One region of the Mesorhizobium sp. M8A.F.Ca.ET.057.01.1.1 genome, then DNA from elsewhere that is predicted to be linked to it. Evidence: riboswitches for the same ligand, from Rfam matches in the RefSeq annotation. Region 1 holds a riboswitch; each other region holds the start of a gene.
What was found. A riboswitch is a leader RNA that binds a small molecule or an ion and turns the genes downstream of it on or off. The one in region 1 is predicted to bind cobalamin.
Positions count from the first base shown of each region.

Region 2: it holds a riboswitch for cobalamin, as region 1 does, so the genes downstream of both, bluB (5,6-dimethylbenzimidazole synthase) here and EJ077_RS12130 (CbtB domain-containing protein) in region 1, are expected to answer to the same signal.
Region 3: it holds a riboswitch for cobalamin, as region 1 does, so the genes downstream of both, EJ077_RS28175 (aromatic ring-hydroxylating oxygenase subunit alpha) here and EJ077_RS12130 (CbtB domain-containing protein) in region 1, are expected to answer to the same signal.

Region 1 covers NZ_CP034454.1:2,613,423-2,620,260, reverse strand. Annotated here, with positions in the region: gene EJ077_RS12160 (tyrosine phosphatase family protein) at 1-174, opposite strand, end outside; gene cobD (threonine-phosphate decarboxylase CobD) at 171-1,217, opposite strand; gene cbiB (adenosylcobinamide-phosphate synthase CbiB) at 1,216-2,187, shown strand; gene cobO (cob(I)yrinic acid a,c-diamide adenosyltransferase) at 2,510-3,118, opposite strand; gene cobU (bifunctional adenosylcobinamide kinase/adenosylcobinamide-phosphate guanylyltransferase) at 3,120-3,635, opposite strand; gene EJ077_RS12135 (CbtA family protein) at 3,628-4,431, opposite strand; gene EJ077_RS12130 (CbtB domain-containing protein) at 4,447-4,626, opposite strand; cobalamin riboswitch at 4,662-4,860, opposite strand; gene EJ077_RS12125 (aromatic ring-hydroxylating oxygenase subunit alpha) at 5,004-6,176, shown strand; gene EJ077_RS12120 (MFS transporter) at 6,173-6,838, opposite strand, start outside.
Region 2 covers NZ_CP034454.1:4,683,015-4,689,852, reverse strand. Annotated here, with positions in the region: gene EJ077_RS22400 (TetR/AcrR family transcriptional regulator) at 1-557, shown strand, start outside; gene EJ077_RS22395 (hypothetical protein) at 647-1,630, shown strand; partial or broken gene bluB (5,6-dimethylbenzimidazole synthase) at 1,798-2,304, opposite strand; cobalamin riboswitch at 2,476-2,658, opposite strand; gene EJ077_RS22385 (histone deacetylase family protein) at 2,837-3,763, shown strand; gene EJ077_RS22380 (exodeoxyribonuclease VII small subunit) at 3,767-4,018, shown strand; gene EJ077_RS22375 (DUF2277 domain-containing protein) at 4,111-4,377, shown strand; gene EJ077_RS22370 (pirin family protein) at 4,418-5,338, shown strand; gene dxs (1-deoxy-D-xylulose-5-phosphate synthase) at 5,411-6,838, shown strand, end outside.
Region 3 covers NZ_CP034454.1:5,939,893-5,946,730, reverse strand. Annotated here, with positions in the region: gene EJ077_RS28185 (PqqD family protein) at 1-50, opposite strand, end outside; gene EJ077_RS28180 (hybrid-cluster NAD(P)-dependent oxidoreductase) at 191-1,288, opposite strand; gene EJ077_RS28175 (aromatic ring-hydroxylating oxygenase subunit alpha) at 1,366-2,613, opposite strand; cobalamin riboswitch at 2,728-2,930, opposite strand; gene EJ077_RS28170 (DUF680 domain-containing protein) at 3,424-3,624, shown strand; gene EJ077_RS28165 (DUF680 domain-containing protein) at 3,697-3,903, shown strand; gene EJ077_RS28160 (DUF680 domain-containing protein) at 3,969-4,217, shown strand; gene EJ077_RS28155 (ABC transporter ATP-binding protein) at 4,298-5,410, opposite strand; gene EJ077_RS28150 (alpha-glucosidase) at 5,440-6,838, opposite strand, start outside.

The DNA of each region.
Region 1 (6,838 bases):
CATGCCGTCCTGCGCCACCGCAATGTCGTGCATGACCAGATGCAGATGATTTTCCCTTGGGATCGAGGCCGGACGCACCACATCCGTCCCGGCGGCAAGCAACGACAGCATGCGGTCGGCGCCGGTCCTGGCCACCGTTTCCTCGATCTTCGCCAGCGAGCAGACATGGATCATGGTTTCGAACCTTTCGACCGATCCTCGCGCCGCGACGCCCAATCGGCAAGCGCGGATTCGAGCCTGCGCCATTCCTCCTCGCTCCCCGGCAGGCCGGCGCGCAGGACATGCGGCCGGTCGGAGAAATGACGGAGCAGGATGCCGCTCTCGCCAAGCGCGGAAAACAGGCCGCCGGCATCGGGGAGGCTGAGATAGCGGAACAATGTAGTGCCGCCCGCGACGGGAACGCCGAAGCGGCCGAACAGCGCATCGAGCCGCACCGCCGCATCCACCAGCGACGCCCGCATCGCATCCTGCCAGCCGAGATCGGCGAGCGCGCGGATGCCATATTCCAACGCCGGTCCGGCGACGGCCCAAGGTCCGAATTGTGTCTCCAGCCGCTCGACCGTCGGCGCATCGGCAAGTGCGAACCCAAGCCGCAGGCCGGCCAGACCAAAGAACTTTCCGAAGGAACGCAGCACGATGATGCCGCCCTGGCCGACATCGCCGGCGAGACTGTGTTCGCGCGGGCCGACATCCATGAACGCCTCGTCGACGACCAGCAGCCCGCCCTTGGCGCGCAGCTTGGCGGCCAGCGCCAGCAGCCGGTCGCGCTCGATAACGCGCCCATCCGGATTGTTCGGATTGACGATGATGGCCAGGTCGGCCTCGGCCAGCGCCGCGAAATCGCCGACCTCGACCACCTCGTGCCCGGCAATCACCGCCGCCCGGGCGTGTTCGGCATAGGTCGGCGCTAGCACCATTGCCTTGCCGAGCCGCACCAACGATGCCACGCGCGGCAGCAGGATCTGCGTACCAGGCGCCGCCACGACGTTTCCCGCGGAAGGCGCGCCATAGGTCGTGGCCGCAATCTCTATCAGCTCGCGCCCACGCGCGGCCTCCGGCAATCGCCACAGGGAGGTGGCGGGCAGGTCGAAAAGCGGGTAGGAGTGCGGATTGATACCGGTCGAGAGGTCGACGAAAGGCAGCACGGCATTAGGGAAAAGCGTCCTTGCCCGGCCAAGACTTCCACCATGGTCCACCGCTCCTTCAAGAAGCTTCATGTCAGTCCTGATCGCTTTCCTGTCATTGGTTGTCGAATTCGCCCTCGGTTATCCCGACTGGCTGTTTCGCGCCATCGGCCATCCGGTGACGTGGTTCGGCAGGCTGATATCCTTTCTCGACCTGAGGCTCAACCGCGCCACTGATCCCGACGCGCTGCGTCGCCAACGTGGTGTCCAGGCGCTTCTCGTCATCGTGCTGGTGCCGGCGGCAGCAGGTCTTTGCGTGCAGCTTGTCCTCCTCTGGTTCGTCCCCTTGGGATTGATCCTTGCCGTCCTTCTGGCAACATCGCTTCTGTCGCAGAAAAGCCTTTACGAACACGTCGAAGCCGTCGCTGACGCGCTCGACAGTGGAGGCCTCGACATGGGTCGAGCCGCCGTCTCGCGGATCGTTGGCCGTGATCCCGAAACGCTGGACCGCGCCGGCGTCTGCCGCGCGGCGATCGAGAGCCTGGCGGAGAATTTCTCCGACGGCATCGTCGCCCCCGCCTTCTGGACCGGTGTCGGCGGGCTTGCCGGCGGCGCCGCCTACAAGGCCGCCAACACCGCCGATTCGATGATCGGCCACCGCACCCCGCGCCACGAGGCCTTCGGCTGGGCGGCGGCGCGCTTCGACGATTGGATCAATCTGCCGGCATCACGGCTGACGGCGGTGCTGATCGTGCTGGCGGCTTTCCTCGTCAAGGGCACCGACCCCGGCAATGCCTGGCAGGCGGTATGGCGCGACGCGAAAAAACACCGCTCGCCCAATGCCGGTTGGCCGGAAGCGGCCATGGCCGGCGCACTTGGCCTCGCGCTCGCCGGGCCGCGCAGCTATGGCGGCGTCATGGTCGACGACGTCTTCATGGGCGAAGGCGGACGACGCGATGTCGACAGCGGCGATATCCGGCAGGCGCTGCAACTTTATCGTGTCGCCGACTATTTGCTGATTGGCCTGTTTGGGCTGATTTCGGTCATCGCGGCTCTGGCGTGACCTGACCTCCCCTTTTGCGTTCTCACCCCAAGGTGAGGAAGGGAGCCGGGCTGCAACAGGTTCACGCCTTCCTCTCCCCCGTCGATCGGGGGAGAGGTGGCTCGGCGAAGCCGAGACGGAGTGGGGGTCGACCTGCTCGGCAGTCGCGTTTTCGCACCCGCCGGATCGCGCTTGCCAGTCTGCGGCCGGCATTAACCGCCTTCCCCAATCCGTCGCTGCTTCGCAGCGCCACCTTTCCCCCTCCGGAGGGAAAGGAAGGGAGCCCCGCTGGGAGCATTGTCGACTAGACTGAATGCTTACCCTCAAAAGGGGACAACAGATCTCAGAACTCGATGCCCTGCTGCGCTTTTACGCCGGCGGAAAAATGGTGCTTCGTCAGCCCCATCTCGGTGACCAGATCCGCCGCCTCGACCAGCGCCGGCTTCGCGTTGCGACCGGTGACGACAACGTGCAGGCCCTCGCGGCGAGCCTTGAGCGCGGCAACCACCTTGTCGAGATCGAGATAATCGTAGCGCAGCGCGATGTTGAGTTCATCGAGCACGACAAGGCTGATCGAGGGGTCGCCAATCAATTCCAGCGCCTTGGCCCAGGCGGCTTCGGCGGCCGCGATGTCGCGCTTCAGATCCTGCGTTTCCCAGGTGAACCCCTCGCCCATCGCGTGCCAGACGACCCGGTCGCCAAAGGCGGCGAAAGCGTCCTTCTCGCCGGTGTGCCATTTGCCCTTGATGAACTGGACGACGCCGACGCGCTTGCCGTAGCCGAGCATGCGCAGCGCGAGACCGAAGGCAGCCGTGGTCTTGCCCTTGCCGGGGCCGGTGTTGACGATCAGCAGTCCCTTCTCGATCGTCTTGCCCGCGACCTCGGCGTCTTGCACCGCCTTGCGCTTGGCCATCTTGGCGCGATGGCGTTCTTCGTCCTTGTCTTCGGTCATCTCACTTCACCTTGAGCGGTAGCCCCGCCACCATAAGGAGCACCGTATCGGCCGCCGCGGCTACCCGCTGGTTGAGGCGGCCGGCGTCGTCGCGAAAACGCCGCGCCAGCGCATTGTCGGGCACGATGCCTTGCCCGACCTCGTTCGACACCACGAACCAAGGCCCGCGCGGCCGCGACAGCACGTCCGCCAGCCGTCGGCACGCCGCCTCGACGTCGTGTTCCGCCAGCATGTGATTGGTCAGCCACAGCGTCAGGCAGTCGACAAGCACCGGCTGATCATCCGGCAAGGCCTCCAGCGCTTCGGCAAGGTCGAGCGGCGCGTCGATGGTCGACCAGCCCTCGCCGCGCCGCGAGCGGTGCAGCGCGATGCGCTCGTGCATCTCGTCGTCATAGGCTTGCGCCGTGGCGATATAGGCCCATGGCGGGGGCAATGCCGTCACCAGGGTTTCGGCGTGCGCGCTCTTGCCGGAGCGCGCACCACCGATGATGAAGGTCAGCTTGCCCAGATCAGGCAAAGCTGTCGCGAAGGCTGGTCGCCGTGCCGGTGAAGCGCCCGCGCACCACGCCGACGACCGCGCCGAGCACCAGCCAGAACACCAGATTTGTCACCGTCACCGCCACCACGAACTGATGGTGCAGGCCTTCCGGGATTGGCGTCTCGAAGCTGTTGGGCTGCGGCGCGCCGATGACATGCGGCGCGACGATCAACAAGACCGCGAGGATGGTCAACGGCAGCGATCTGCGAAACACGATCAGGCCAAGGCCGATAGCGGTTGCCGCCACCGTTGCCGACCACCAGATCTGGCGCGGCAGAAGGTCGGCCGCCGGCATTGCAGGCAGCTCCGGCTGCAGGCCGAGGCCAGGCGCCAGTGTGAACACGGCAAAGCCGGCCAGACCCCAGAAAATGCCCTGGCGCCAGTTGCCGACGCCGCCCGCGAATTCCGAAACCGCGACCAAGACCAATGCGAAGCCGATGCCGGTGACGATATTGGCAAGCACGCTGAAGGCGAAACGCTCGAAGCCGTCGGCCGGCGCCCAGCCTTCATCCTCCGCCGCCGGAGCGGCTGCGTCCGCTGCCGGCGCGGCGGAACTCATGGCATTGCCTGCCGGAACGGCCGTGCTCACGGCGCCGGTATCGGTTGCGGCGGGCGCCGCGCCATGGTCGTGGTGATGGCCGCCCCCGGCCTTTTCGTAGACTTCCGCCTTGAGGATCAGCGGCACGGTAGCATAGGCCTGCATGCAGGCGAGAACGACACCGGCCACGAGCCCCGCGATCGCCGCGATGAACACGACGTTGCGAAACAGATTCATGATGTCATATCCGCGTTAGTGGCAGGGAAACGCCATCGAGTGGCGATAGTCGTGGGCGGCATTGTGGACCGCATCGATGTGCGAGAAGCCGACAAAACCGACGACGAAGATGCCGAGCAGCGCCGCGAGCGCGAGCTGCATGAAGCGCGACTGCGAGGAGACGGAGGCGCCGAGGGAGACGGTAGCGGTAGTCATGTCTTGTCCTTTCACCCTCCACCCGAGGGCATCGAAGTCAGTTTCCTGTCGCCGGCAGGTCTCCTGGCTCGCGGATAAGCGCCCTTCCCCACCTTCCCGAAGGAAAACCTTCAGTGGCATATGGAGAGGACTACCGCACACAGTTGCGGGGGCAGCCACGGCATTGGGCGAAACCCCGCCCGCACCGCATTCCCTCTTGGCTCCCAAAAAGGAACCGACGACGTTGGTGACTATAGGGAAATTCGCCGCGCGCGGCAAACCAAATTCCGACAGCCGCCAGCGCAGGAGCGTCGTATCGGCAAAGCCGCTCTCATCCCGTCCTGATTGACAAACTTCATGGCCGGGTGTCGGCTGGCAAGCCTCACAGGAAGCCCGCCATGCAGCCCAATGCCAGCGAACGCGATCCCTATAACGGGCTGACCCGTGCCGAGCCGACGCTGCCCTCATCGGCATATTGGGGCCAGGAGAGCTATAAGCGTGATCTCGACGCCATCTGGTACAGAGACTGGCTGCTCGTCTGCCGCGAGGCCGATCTGGCGCAGCCGCTAACCTTCCGCCGATTCCGCATCGGCACGCAGGACATTCTCGTGCTGCGCGACGACACAGGTGAGCTGCGCGCCTTCCACAACACCTGCCGCCATCGGGGCTCGCAGCTTTGCCAGGAGAGCGAGGGCCGCCTGAAAGCGCGGCTGATAACCTGCCCGTATCACGCCTGGTCCTACTCGCTGCGCGGCGACCTGGTGCGCGTGCCGTCGAAATCGCTGCCTGACGGCTTCGAAAAGGCCGATCACCCGCTTTATCGCGTCGCGCTCTCGGTGTGGCGGGGTTTCGTCTTCGTCAATCTTGCTGAAGATGCCGCCGGCTCGGCGCTATCCTCTTTCGATCCCGCTTCCGGCAACCTCGGCAACTGGCCGCTCGAATCGCTGGTCTCAGGCCATGTGCTGCGCAAGGTCATGAACTGCAACTGGAAGATCTTTTGGGAAAACTTCAACGAGTGCCTGCACTGTCCGGGCGTCCACAAGGACCTGTCGCGGCTGGTGCCGATCTATGGCCGCGGCCTGATGAGCCGGCAGGACGATCCCGAATGGGTTCGCCACGCCGACAATGACGCGCCGGAGTTTTCCGGCGGCCTGCGCGCAGGCGCCCAGACCTGGTCGCGTGACGGCCAGGCGCATGGGCCGGTCTTCTCGGGGCTGACGCCAGCCGAACGCGCCGTCGGTCAGACCTATGCCACCAGCCTGCCCTCGATGTTCATCGTCGGCCATGTCGACTATGTCAGGACCGTGCGGCTGGTGCCGCTCGGTCCCGAACAGACGGAGCTTGTCGCGGAGTGGCTGTTCGCGCCCGAGGCGCTCGCCGAGACCGATATCGACAACATCATCACCTTTGGCACACAGGTGCTGGAGGAGGACGCCGCGATCTGCGAGGTCAACCAGAAGGGCCTGCGCTCGATGCGCCATACATCCGGCGTGCTGATGCCCGAGGAATATGATTTGCACCGCTTCCACAATTGGGTGCGCGAGCGCCATGCGGCGCTTTGCCCTGATTAGAGGGATTTCGGCAGATAGCGCCAGGTCATGAAGCCGCAAAACGCTGCCAGCAGGCTGAGCGTGACGAACACCGATCCCAGCCCGAAGAAAGCCAGCACCACCGAATAGACCAGCGGCGGCGTGAGTTCTGAAAAGTCGAGATAGGTGCGGTAGACCGCCGCCATCTGCGCCCGCTCATAGGAACGTACAGAGCGCATGAAGGCGGTCGAACCCAGCGCGTCGAGCGCGATGGTGAAGAAGGCGCCGCACAACAGGAAGGCGCCGGTCAGCAACGGTGCCGTCGCTCCGATCGTGCCGGCGGCCAGCAGCGATGCCGACATGGCGAAATAGGCAAACGTCATCGTCCGCCGGCCGCCAAAGCGTTTTCCCGCCTTGCCCCAGAAGATGGCCATGAACAATAGCGCATTGCCGGCCGAGACCAGCAGGCCGCCAGCGATATCGCCCTGCCCGGTGATGACCATGAACAGCGGCCCATAGACGAAGAATGTCGTCCAGAAGCAGGAGCGGCCGAAGGCGATCAGCCAGGCGAGCCTGAGCCTTGGCTGCGCCACGAAGCGGCCGATATTGGCGAGCGGATTGGCCGGCCGCGTCTTGCCCGGGCGGATCGACGGGTTGTCACCCAGCCGGTAGGTCCAGAACAGCGCCAGCAAGGCCATGGCAAA
Region 2 (6,838 bases), 2.1 Mb from region 1:
CGGCGGCCCGCCAGGCTTTCGGCACCATTGGCTACGCCGAAGCGTCGATGGACGATTTCACCGCATCGGCCGGGCTGACGCGGGGCGCCCTCTATCATCATTTCGGCGACAAGAAGGGACTGCTGCAGGCGGTTATCGCCGAAATCGACGCGGAAATGGCCGCCCGGGTGAATGAGGTCGCGTCGAGGGCGCCGACCCGCTGGCAGCATTTCGTCGACGAATGCACGACCTACATCGAAATGGCGCTGGAGCCGGAAATCCAGCGCATCATGTTCCGGGACGGTCCGGCCGTGCTGGGAGACCCGGCGCAATGGTCGAATGCCAATGCTTGCGTCGGTTCAATGACCGATCATCTGACCGCGCTGCAGCAGGAGGGGGTGGTGGTGCCGGGCGTCGATCCCGAAACGGCGGCGCGATTGATCAACGGTGCGAGCAGTCAGGCCGCACAGCGGATCGCCAACTCGAACGATCCCGAAGCGACGTCGAGGAAGGTGGTGGCCGCATTCAAGCAACTGCTCGAAGGCCTGCTCGAGAAACCGGAAGCGCGGCCAAACTGAGCCGCCGTGGCGCTTCCGCCACCGCCTGCAATTGACAATAGCCGGTTTGGGCGCATCCTCCCCAGCCATCTCTGAGGGGAGAATCGGGCATGTGGGATTTCGATATCGGCAGGTCGGTGTCCATCATGATGCGGACCTGGCCTTTCATTGTCTTTCGCATGATCGTCTATTTCGGCATCACGCTGGCCTACATCATGGCCACCGGCACCGGTGCCTCGGTCGGCTACGGCGTCGGCCATATCTCCACCGATCCCGACGGACCGTTGTCCTTTGCCCTTTGGGGCGGCGTGGTCGGTTTCGGCGTCGTCTCGATCGCTGTCTACTGGCTGCGCGAATACATCCTCTACGTCGTCAAGGCCGGCCATATCGCCGTCATGGTGCATCTGATCGACGGACATGACGTTCCCGACGGCCAGAACCAGATCGCCTACGCGAAAGAGGTTGTGACCGAGCGCTTTGCCGAGGCGAACATCCTTTTCGTCGTCGACCAGCTGGTCAAGGGCGCCATCCGCGCCATCACCGGCCTGCTGGGTGGCATCGCGGCCTTCCTGCCCATCCCAGGCCTGAGCGGCCTGGTCTCGTTCCTCAACACGGTGATCCGGCTATCGCTGACCTATGTCGACGAGATCATTCTCGGCTACAACATCCGCATCAATTCGTCCTCGCCGTTCGAGACGGCGCGCCAAGGCGTGGTGCTCTACGCCCAGAACGGCAAGACCATGGTCAAGAACGCCGTCTGGCTGGCGGTCATCATGTGGGGCGTGTCTTTCGTGATTTTCCTGCTGATGCTGGCTCCGGCAGCCGCCATTCTTTACGTCATGCCCGGGCAACTCGCCGGCTGGGCTTTCGTGCTCGCCATCGTCTTTGCCTGGGCTTTCAAGGCAGCCTTCATCGAGCCATTCGCCATTGCCTGCCTGATGCAGGTCTATTTCAGGACCATCGAGGGCCAGGTGCCTGATCCGGCCTGGGACACCCGGCTGGCCGAAGCCTCATCGAAGTTCCGGGAACTCAAGGACAAGGCGCTGTCCACCTTCGGCGGCTCGCGCTGGGGCACGGCCGGCGCGACGCTCTGATCGGCGGGGCTGGCGGGCGCACCTGCGACGGTGTCGAGGCGCGCCACCGCCGATTTGAGCGGTGCCTCACCCTGGCCGCAAAACGTCTCGCTCATGATCAGGTCGGGCAGCGGCAGGCGTCGGCCCCAGCCATGTGTTTCGAGGTCGGGTTTCGGCGCGAACTCCGAGACACGGCCGACGCAGAGATAGGCGACCGGCGTCACGTGGTCGGGGACAGACAGCAGGCTTTTCAGCGCTTGCGCCTCGATGATGCTGACCCAGCCGACGCCAACACCCTCGATGCGCGCGGCCAGCCAGAAATTCTGCACCGCGCAGACCGTGCTGTAGAGATCCATTTCCGGGTTGTGCCAGCGTCCCAGTGGCGAGCCTTTCGAGCGCTCGCGGTCGCAGGTGATGCAGATGTTGAGCGCGCTTTCACAGATGCCTTCAAGCTTGAGCTTGCGGTAGAGCGCCTGCCGGTCTGCCTCGATTGTCGGCAGTTCCTGCTCACGCGCGGCAAGGAACAGGTCGCGCACCTCCGTCCGTCGCTTGGCATCGCGGATGACGATGAAGTTCCAGGGTTGCATGAAGCCGACCGATGGCGCGTGGTGGGCGGCAAGCAGCAGCCGCGCCAGCACTGCATCGTCGATCGCCTCCGATGTAAAATGGCTGCGGACGTCGCGCCGCGTGAACATGGCGCGATAAACCGCGTCACGCGCTATCTGATCAAATCCATCGCCCATTGGAGCGGTCGTGGCTTCCGGCATCGCTTGTCCCCTTGCGATTGCAGCAGTTCAAATTCTCAGAGCGTACTTTGTGCGTCCAAGAGGACGCACGTCGCTCTGATGTCATCCGCCTGACCATGCGGATGACGATGCCTGCCAGGCCGGTCTTCTGGCTCGGGATCAACCCGCGTCCGGTGCCTTCCCGTCATCGACAGTGGCATTTACCGGCGCGGTCCCCCTTACAGCGTTGGGCACGCCACGGAATTTAACCGTGTTCCCGATTCTCCCGCCGGAGCATTTGCTGCCAAGTGAAATCACTTGGCGTCGCAGAATGCCGCTAAAACAAACAGACCGGCAGGCACCAGGCAGTGGCTCCAACCTTACGCCGAAGCCCCGGCGCCGCCAATCCCCGCAGCGACGCCAATGGACGCAGGCGTGATTTTCCCCAGCGATCAAGCCGCAACGCATGGCCATTACGGCGCCGGGGCACTAGATAGGGGAGATGGCTACCCGTCTCTACACGCACCCCATCTTTCTCGAACACATCACCCCGCCGGGTCACCCCGAGCGGCCCGACCGCCTGCGCGCCATCGAGCGCGTGCTCGACGACGAAGCTTTTGCCGCGCTCGACCGCGTCGAGGCATCGCAAGGCGACGAGGCGACGATCCTCTACGCGCATCCCGCCGATTTCGTCGCGCGTGTCCGCGCCGCCATCCCCGACGAAGGCATTGCCCACATCGACGCCGACACCACCGCCAGCCCGAAGAGCTGGCAGGCCGCGATCACGGCGATCGGCGCCGCCAATGCCGCCGTCGACGACGTCTTTGCAGGCCGCGCCGACAATGTCTTCGTCGCCGCCCGTCCGCCTGGCCACCACGCAGAAAAGACCACCGCCATGGGCTTCTGCTTCTTCAACACGGCGGCGATCGCTGCCCGCTATGCGCAGAAGAGGCACGGCGCCGAGCGTGTCGCCGTCGTCGACTGGGACGTGCATCACGGCAACGGCACGCAGGATATTTTCTGGGATGATCCGTCGGTGCTCTATTGCTCGACGCACCAGATGCCGCTGTATCCAGGCACGGGCGCGAAGAACGAGACCGGTGCCGGCAACATCGTCAACGCGCCGCTGGCGCCACGGACCGGCAGCGAGGTGTTTCGCGATGCGTTCCTGTCGCGCGTGCTGCCATCGCTCGACAATTTCGCCCCCGACCTGATCATCATTTCGGCCGGCTTCGACGCGCACCACCGCGACCCGCTGGCGGAAATCAATCTGACCGAGGACGATTTCGACTGGGCGACCGGCCAACTGATGCAGCGCGCCACACGCCACAGCGGCAACCGGCTCGTCAGCCTGCTCGAGGGTGGCTACGATCTGCAGGGATTGGCATTTTCGGTCGCCGCCCATGTAGGGCGACTGATGAAAGGATGAATGATGAGCGGTGAGATCAACGAAGACGTCAAGGCGATGAGCTTCGAACAGGCACTCGACGCGTTGGAGAAGATCGTCGATGATCTGGAGCGTGGCGACGTGCCTCTCGACCAGTCGATCCGGATCTACGAGCGTGGCGAGGCGCTGAAGGCGCATTGCGACCGCTTGCTGAAGGCAGCCGAGGACAAGGTCGAGAAGATCAGGCTGTCGCGCGATGGCAAGCCGGTTGGAACCGAGCCGCTCGACGCGGACTAAGGCCCCTCGCAGTCTTACCGATTTTTGGACACGATCATGATTGAGGATACAGTTCGTCCCGATTGAAACGGACAAGAGGAGGTTTGGAAACGATGTGCAGAAACATCAAGACCCTGTTCAATTTTGATCCGCCGGCAACCAACGACGAAGTCCGCGACGCGGCACTCCAGTTTGTCCGCAAGCTGAGTGGAACGACGCGACCGTCGAAACAGAACCAGCATGCGTTCGATCATGCGGTCGAAGCCATTGCGGCATCCGCCCGCGAATTGCTTGATTCCCTCGAGACCCACCAACATCCGCGCAATCGCCAAGAGGTGGCGGCCAAACTAAGAGGAAAGGCCGCGATCCGCTTTGCCTGATGCGGCTGAGGCAGCCACCGAGCGCTGACCAGGAGAGTTCATGAGCTTCTTCCCGGGGAAAGACCCTGAGGCCGGCGATGCCTTCGCCAGCGACCAGATCGAACTGATGGTCATCCCCAACGCCAAGGATATTGGCGGCTTCGAGGTGCGCCGCGCCTTGCCGACCGCCAAGAGAAGGCTGGTCGGGCCGTTCATCTTTTTCGACCGCATGGGTCCGGCGATCCTGCGCGCCGGCGAGGCGCTCGATGTCCGTCCGCATCCGCATATCGGCCTGTCGACCGTGACCTATCTGTTCGACGGCAAGATCAGGCACCGCGATTCGCTCGGCACCGAAATGGTCATCGAGCCCGGCGACGTGAACCTGATGACCGCAGGCCGCGGCATCGTCCACTCCGAGCGCACGCCGCAGGAATTGCGCGGCGCGCCGATGTCCATCTCCGGCCTGCAGACTTGGCTGGCATTGCCCGACGGCAAGGAAGAGGTTGCGCCCGTCTTTGAGAACACAGCGGCGCTTCGGCTTCCGGAAATCGATGCCGAAGGCGTCAGCGGGCGCGTCGTCATCGGTGATTTCCAGGGATTGCGGTCTCCGGTGCGGGCGGATTCCGAAACGCTCTACGCTGATTTGCGGCTGGCGCCCGGCGCCAGTGTCAAAATCCCGGCCGATGCGGAAGAGCGCGCCATCTACACGCTGGAGGGCGAGGTCTCGATTTCGGGCGACGTCTTTCCGGCGGAACGGCTGCTGGTGTTCCGCCCCGGCGACGAGATCGTCATATCATCGCCGACCGGGGCGCATTTCATGCTGTTCGGCGGCGCCTCGCTCGGTTCGAAGCGCTACATCTGGTGGAATTTCGTCTCCTCGTCCAAGGAGCGCATCGAGCAGGCCAAGCAGGAATGGAAGACCGGCCGCTTCGATATCGTTCCTGGCGACGAGAAGGAATTCATTCCGCTGCCGGAAGGCTGAGCGGATCGAGAGGCTGACCGTCCGCGTCACCGACACGCATTTACTTTCGCCGGCCGGCGGCCTATCCCGCCGATGAACAGAAAGTCTGGGCCCAACGTGAACGCAACGCCGCATACGCCGCTCCTCGACAGGATTCGCATCCCGGCCGACCTGCGCACGCTGGCCGAGAGCGAATTGCCGCAATTGGCATCCGAGCTGCGCGCCGAACTGGTCGATGCCGTGTCCCGCACCGGCGGCCATCTTGGCGCCGGCCTGGGCGTGGTCGAACTGACAGTGGCGTTGCACTATGTTTTCAACACACCCGATGACCGGCTGATCTGGGATGTCGGCCACCAGGCCTATCCGCACAAGATCTTGACCGGACGCCGGGACCGCATCCGCACCTTGCGCCAGGAAGGCGGCTTGTCGGGCTTCACCCGCCGGGCCGAGAGCGAATACGACCCGTTCGGCGCCGCCCATTCCTCGACGTCGATATCGGCCGGCTTGGGCATGGCCGCCGCCCGCGACCTCTCAGGCGGCCGCAACAATGTCATTTCCGTCATCGGCGACGGCGCAATGTCGGCCGGCATGGCTTATGAGGCGATGAACAATGCCGGCGCGCTCGATGCGCGGCTGATCGTCATCCTCAATGACAACGACATGTCGATCGCGCCGCCGACCGGCGCCATGAGCGCCTATCTGGCGCGACTGGCTTCTGGCAAGACCTATGTCGGCCTGCGCGACTTCGGCAAGAAGCTGACCTCCTATCTCGGCAAGCGGGCTGATCGCGCCATCACGCGGGCGGTCGAGCATGCGCGCGGCTACGTCACCGGCGGTACTTTGTTCGAGGAACTCGGCTTCTATCACATCGGCCCCATCGACGGTCACAATCTGGAACATCTGATTCCGGTCCTGAAAAATGTCCGCGACAACGGCAAGGGTCCGGTGCTGATCCATGTCGTCACCCAGAAGGGCAAGGGCTACGCACCGGCGGAAGCCGCCGCGGACAAGTATCACGGCGTCAACAAATTCGACGTCATCACCGGCGCGCAGGCCAAGGCGCCGGCCAATGCGCCGGCCTACACCAAGGTGTTCGCCGAAAGCCTGATCCAGGAGGGCCGCGAGGACGACCGCATCGTCGCCGTCACCGCCGCAATGCCGAGCGGCACCGGCCTTGACCTGTTCGGCGAGGTGTTCCCGTCAAGAACCTTCGATGTCGGCATCGCCGAGCAGCATGCGGTGACCTTCGCTGCCGGGCTGGCAACGGAGGGCTACAAGCCGTTCGCGGCGATCTATTCGACTTTCCTGCAGCGCGCCTACGATCAGGTCGTCCATGACGTCGCGATCCAGAAACTGCCCGTGCGTTTCCCCATCGATCGCGCCGGCTTTGTCGGCGCCGACGGCGCCACCCATTGTGGCGCTTTCGACACCACCTTCCTGGCAAGCCTGCCGGGCTTTGTGGTGATGGCGGCGGCCGATGAGGCGGAACTGCGCCACATGGTGCGCACCGCCGCCAGCTAT
Region 3 (6,838 bases), 3.3 Mb from region 1:
AAAACGATATCCCGGCTCGCAACCGCATAGGTATGGGGTTCATGCTTCATTGTTGCCCCGCTTTACATCCCTGCCCGCCAGCAGGAGCGCCTGCACCGACAACGCCTGTAGACTTTCGGTCGTTCCTTGGCAAGGTAACCTTTGCCGGCAAGGCGCCGACATTTCCGGGATCAGTCGAAGGACGGCTGGATCAAGCCTCGATTTCCAGCGCCGATAATGGCTTGGAACAACAGGCCAGGATGAAGCCGTCATCGATCTCATGATCGAGGATGCCGCCATTGTGGCTCATCTCGACGCTGCCGGAGACTTTCTTCACCTTGCAGGTTCCGCACAGGCCGAATTCGCAGGCCGCCGGTATCCGCACACCGGAGGCACGCGCCGTCTGCAGAACGGTCTGGCCGGCGACGCAGTCGGCGTCGACATCCGAAAGCGAGAATCGGATCGGCGTCGTGGCTTCGGGGACAGTGACGCCTTCTTCGGCCGGAGAGGCAAAGGGTGCCGGGACTTCGTCCACGGTCGGCGCGGCAAAGCTTTCCTGATGGTACTTTGCCATGTCGAAGCCGGCGGCTTCGAGCATGCCGCGCACCGCGCGCATGAAGGGATCGGGGCCACAGCAGAAGATTTCGCGTTCGCGGAAATCCGGTGCCAGGAGCGGCAGTCGGATGGCGTCGATGCGGCCCATATGGCCGTACCAGCCCTCGCGGCTCGACCGCTCCTCGATCATAAAGCCGAGCGACAGGCCAGGCATGTGGCCACCGAGCAGTTCGAGCTCCTTGCGGAAGATGATCTCTTCCGGACGCCGCGCGCAGTTGACGAAGCCGACATCGGTCCATGGTGCACAGTCGTTCAGCCAGCGCAGCATCGACATCATCGGCGTCACGCCGGAGCCGGCCGAGATGAACAGATATTTCGCCGCCGGATGGCTGTGCAGTGAAAAGTCGCCGCCCGGTCCATAGGCCTTGACGTGCGAGCCGGGCGTCAGGTGATCGAACATCCAGCGTGTGCCGATGCTGCCCGCCTGCGCCTTCACCGTCACCGCGATCGAGAACGGCCGCGACGGCGACGACGACAGAGTGTAGGTTCGCATCAGCGGCCCATCCGGCGTCGGCAGTTCCAGCGTCACGAACTGGCCCGGCTTGTAGCGGAACCAGGTCTGGTTGTCGGACCGGAAGGTGAAGGTCTTGACGTCCGGCGCCTCGTCGCTGACACCGATCACTTCCAGCACCTGCAGCCTGTCGTTCCACGGCGCCATCTGGTCGAGATGGCGATAGAGGCCAAGGTCGGTCATGGCATTCATCCCTGCATACCTTTCATTTTGCGCATGTCGTGATCCCAAAACCGCTGCACACTTTTGGGCGACATGCGCTAGGCGACGCTGCGCAGCGCCGGCCGCCCGCCTTCGGCAAGGCGCGGGCCGATGAAGCGGGCATACCAGTCGACGAACTGGATGACGCCGCCTTCATGCAGCTCCGAATACGGGCCGGGCTCGTAAGCGGGCGACAGGATACCGAAGGCGTTCTCCTCGACGATGCGGCGATCCTGGTCGTTGGTCTCGGTCCAGACATGGGTGAGTTCGGCGAGATCGTAGTCGACACCCTCGACCGCGTCCTTGTGCACCAGCCATTTCGTCGTCACCGCCGTTTCGGTGGCGCTGACCGGCAGCACGCGGAAGGTGACCGCGTGATCGATGAGGATGTGGTTCCAGGTCGTCGGATAGTGATAGTGCATCAGCGTGCCGATGCGGTCGGCCGAGACGCTGTCGGACAGGTCCTTCCTCACCGCCCGCTTGCCGGTCATCGTGTAGCTCTGGGCATCGCGCAGCAGCGGCGCGCGGGTGGCGCGATATTGCCCGGCCGGGTCGATGCGGAATTTGCTGGGCAGGCCAATAGCTTCGCACTTCGCCCAGTGCGCCAGCATCTCCGGATCGCTGTCGGCGCCTTGCACGCCGGTCACGGTCGGTGCTTCCGGGAAGGTCTTGCACAGCTCGGGATGATTGCCCGCGCAATGATAGCATTCGCGGTTGTTTTCCCAGACCAGCTTCCAGTTGCCCTTCTCGATGATCGTGCTCTCGAAGGCGATCTTGGCCTCGCTCAGCCGGTGCGGCTTGAGATAGGGCTCGATCATCGCCCGCATCGGCGCGAAGTCGGCGGGCTCCTTGGCCAGGCAGATGAAAACATAGCCAGCGACGCTTTCGCAGGCGATCGGCTTCAGCCCGAACTGGCTCTTGTCGAACCCCTCGGCCATCTGGCGGGCGAACAGCAGGCGTCCGTCCAGCTCGTAGGTCCACTGGTGATAGGGGCAGACCAGTTTGGCGGCCATGCCCTTGTCGGTGTTGCAGACGCGGCTGCCGCGATGGCGGCAGGAATTGTGGAAGGCGTTGATCTTGCCCTGCTGATCGCGCACCAGCACGACCGGATAGTCGCCGATCTGCACGGTGATGAAGCTGCCCGGCTTGGGCAATTCGCAATCATGGCCGATGAACAGCCAGTCGCGATACCAGATCAGCTCCATGTCGAGCTTGAAGAAGTCCGGGTCCGTGTAAAAGGGCTGTTCCAGCGAAAAGCCTTGTCTGCGGCTGTTCAAGAGCCCCAGCATGTCGTTGCGCGCTTCCATGTCCTGTCCCCATTTTCAAGGACTGAACTGGTGGTGATTGAGGAAGGACTGGACGCAGATCGGCGCAAAGCCGGACAAACACCATCCGCCTCTTGACCGCCCACCGCGATCAGTCGAGTTCTAGCGATCTCGGGCTGGTTTCCGGGCTCTGGAGTCGTCCTTGCGGACCATCGCGACACCTTCCCAGGCTTTCGCCCAGTGGTCTCCCGTTGCGACTTGAACTCCACCACCGTTGCGGGGGCAGCGCCGGAATCTGACCGGCTTCCCAATTCTCCGCTCCGTCGTCACGCAGCGGCACCTGAGATGCCTGATCTAATCACGACAGGCTTTGCGACATCGGCACGAAAGCGACATCGCATCCATGCGGCGCGACACGCATGCTGGATCGTCATGACAGGTTCGTAGGCGTTGGAATCGCATTCTGTCGCCTGGCGCGCAGGCGCCGTTTTCGCCCCCTTTGCCGGGGGCAAAAGGGTTAACAGTTTCAAAAGGTGACTATTAGCAGATTCTAAAATCGAACCGAACGGTTCGTTTCTGTTGACGGTGCGTGCAGGACGGTGTGAACGCCGAACCTTCGATACAGTTGGTGATCGAGGTATCGTCTTCAGTTAACCAATTGATATTACGATAGAAAATAAGAGATGTGGAAAGCGCTGGTACAATTTCAAGTAGTGGAGTCATGGTCCACGCTGAACAACTTCGTGATTGGAAACGGCAAGGGTGCTCTCCCACATCGGGGCTGTCCGAACGACGCGATTTTAATCCCAAGACACGCCGCTAGACGGACGGAAAAATACTGGAGTACCCAAAATGAAAAAGATTGTTCTCACTGCCGCCGCCGTTCTGGCCATTTCCGGCAGCGCCTTCGCTGGTAGCGACCAATACGGTTCGCACGTCGCCACTCCCGCGGCCACTACCGACAGCTCGTACACCGCTTCGACCGGCAAGTCGGAGCCGGCTGCCCAGACACCTGCCCAGGGCGCCGACCGCAACCTCTTCGGCAACAACTAACGGCCGATCCCCGGCTCGCGGCGGGGCGACCTTGCCGCGCCGGTGGATGCCACAAATTCAGGAGTACCTAAAATGAACAAGATCCTCATTGCTGCCGCCGCCGTCCTGGCCCTCTCCGGCAGCGCCTTTGCTGGCAGCGAGAATTATGGTTCGAACAACGCCAACCAGGCGGCGGTCACGTCGACCGACAACGCGAACACCGCGTCGATCGGCAAGTCGGCTCCGGCCACCCAGGCGCCTGCCCAGCAAGGCAGCGATCGCAACCTCTTCGGCCGGTAACGGCCCGTCCGAGAGTGGCGGCTTGCCCGCCGCTCGTGGAATTCAAGACATCAGGAGTATTTGAAATGAACAAGATCCTTATTGCTGCCGCCGCCGTTCTGGCCCTCTCCGGCAGCGCTTTCGCCGGCAGTGAGAACTATGGCTCTAACAGCGCCAATCAGCCCACTGCCTCGTCGACCGTCAATGTCGATACGTCGCATACGGGTTCGATCCGCAACAGCGACTCGCCTGTCTACAAGCTGCTCAATTCGTCGGGCGACGTGCAGAAGTCCGCACCTCAGGGCGCAGACCGCAATCTCTTCGGCAACAACTAACCAGCCGTGGTGACGTATAAAAAAGAGAGCGGCGGGCCAGCCCGCCGCTCTCTTTTTGCGTTGTCCAGACACGGTTGGTCTCAGGCGGCTTTTGCTTCCGCTTCGTGCAACGCGAACGACCGTCCATCCGCATCAAAGATGTGAAGGTCGCCGGCATTGGCGGTCAGCCGCAGCGTCGAGCCGCGCCTGACCTCGACATTGCCCGGCAGCTTGGTCACCAGCGGCAGGTCGGCACGGCCGATGTCGATATAGACCAGCTGGACCTCGCCGAGCTGCTCGACATAATCGACCGTCCCCTCGAACAGATACTCCGTACCACCGGCGATCGCGAGATCTTCCGGCCGCACGCCGAAGCTGACCGCCGCTCCCTTTGCCGAGGGAGGCGTCGCGATCGGCACTGTTGCCTTGCGGCCGCCGACATGGCTGATGATGGTCGGATCGCCCGTCTTGTCGACCGTCGCCGGCAGGATGTTCATTGCCGGCGAGCCGATGAACTGAGCGACGAACAGGTTGCCGGGGTTCTTGTAGAGCTCCATGGGCGTGCCGACCTGCTCGATGTGGCCGTCCTTCAGCACCACGATGCGGTCAGCCAGCGTCATTGCCTCGACCTGGTCGTGCGTGACGTAGATCATGGTCGTGTTGGGCATCGATTCCTTGAGCTTGGCGATCTCGATACGCGTGGCGACGCGCAGTGCCGCGTCAAGGTTCGACAGCGGTTCGTCGAACAGGAACACTTTCGGATTGCGCACGATGGCGCGGCCGATGGCGACGCGCTGGCGCTGGCCGCCCGACATCGCCTTGGGCAGGCGGTCGAGATATTTGGTCAGCTGCAGGATCTCGGCGGCCTGCCGCACCCGCTTGTCGATCTCGGCCTTGCTTTCCTTGCCGATCTTCATCGAGAAGGCCATGTTGTCGTAAACGGTCATGTGCGGATAGAGCGCGTAGGACTGGAACACCATGGCGATGCCACGCTTCGATGGCGGCACGTCGTTGACCACCTGGCCGTCGATCTTGAGTTCGCCCGAGGTGATTTCCTCAAGCCCGGCGATCGAGCGCAGCAAGGTCGACTTGCCGCAGCCCGACGGGCCGACGAAGACGATGAATTCGCCTGATTTGATGTCGAGGTCGATGCCGTGGAGAATGTTGAGATTGCCGTAGGACTTCTTCACTTGTCTCAAATTGACATCGGCCATTGATTTCCTCCCAGTGGTTCCTCAGATGTTCAGCCTATGCGCCCGAACCAGGCGCCGTAACCGCCGAGTTCGACCGAACCGGTGCTTGCCTGCCCGGAAAATCCGTGTCCCGCCAAAGGTTGCAGGGTTCGGTTGCCGAGGTCAACCTTCGCCGGCGCGGCGCCCAGATTGAAGACGCAGACGATCTCCTCATTGCCCGCCCGGCGGGTGAAGGCGACGGTGTCGCCTTGACTTTCGATGAAGCTGATCTCGCCCTTGGCCAGCGCCGGATGGGCGCGGCGGAAGGCGAGAAAGCGCCGGTAATGCTCAAGCAGGGAGGTTTCGTCACCCTGCTGCACGTTGACCGCCTGTGACAGATGCTTGGCCGGCACCGGCAGCCAGGGCTTTGCCTGGGAGAAGCCGCCATTGCTGGCGCCGCCATCCCACACCATGGGCGTGCGGCAGCCGTCGCGGCCCTTGAATTCCGGCCAGAAGCGGATTCCGTAGGGGTCCTGCAGGTCCTCGAAGCGCAGGTCGGCCTCGCCGAGCCCGAGTTCTTCGCCCTGGTAGATGCAGACCGAGCCGCGCAGCGACATCAGCAGCGCCGAAATGACCTTGAGATAGGCGGTCGGGTCGGCTTCGTCGGCGGCCCAGCGCGAGGCCGGGCGCATCACGTCATGGTTGGAAAACGCCCAGCACGACCAGCCGTCGCTGGCCACCTTGCCAAAAGCTTCCAGCACCGAGCGGACCTTGGCGGCGCTGATTTTTTCCGGCGCCAGGAAGTCGAAGGAATAGCACATATGCACGCGCTTGCCGCCCGCGGTATAGGCGGCGACCACATCCAGCCCGCGCTGCGAATCGCCGACTTCGCCGACCGCGGCGGTCGCCGGATACTCGTCGAGCAGCGCCCGGAAGCGCTCGAGGAAGGCGAGGTTCTCCGGCCGGCTCTTGTCGTAGATATGGTCCTGGTAGTTGTAGGGGTTGACCGCCGGTGCGGTCTGGTCGTTTCGCTCTTCCGGCGGCAGCGGCGGGTTGTTTTCCAGCCCCTGGCTGTGGAAGTAGAAATTGATCGTGTCGAGCCTGAAGCCGTCGACGCCGCGCTCCAGCCAGAAGCGGGTGACGTCGAGCAGCGCGTCCTGGACTTCCGCGTTGTGGAAGTTGAGGTCGGGCTGCTCGGCCAGGAAATTGTGCAGGTAGTATTGCTGGCGGCTGGTGTCCCATTGCCAGGCCGAGCCGCCGAAGATCGACAGCCAGTTATTGGGCGGCGTGCCGTCGGGCCTTGCGTCCGCCCAGACATACCAGTCGGCCTTCGGATTGACGCGGCTCGAGCGGCTTTCCTTGAACCAGGGATGGATGTCGGCGGTATGCGACAGCACCTCGTCGATCATCACCTTGAGACCGAGCCGGTGCGCTTCCGCCGTCAGTGCGTCGAAATCCGCCAGCGTGCCG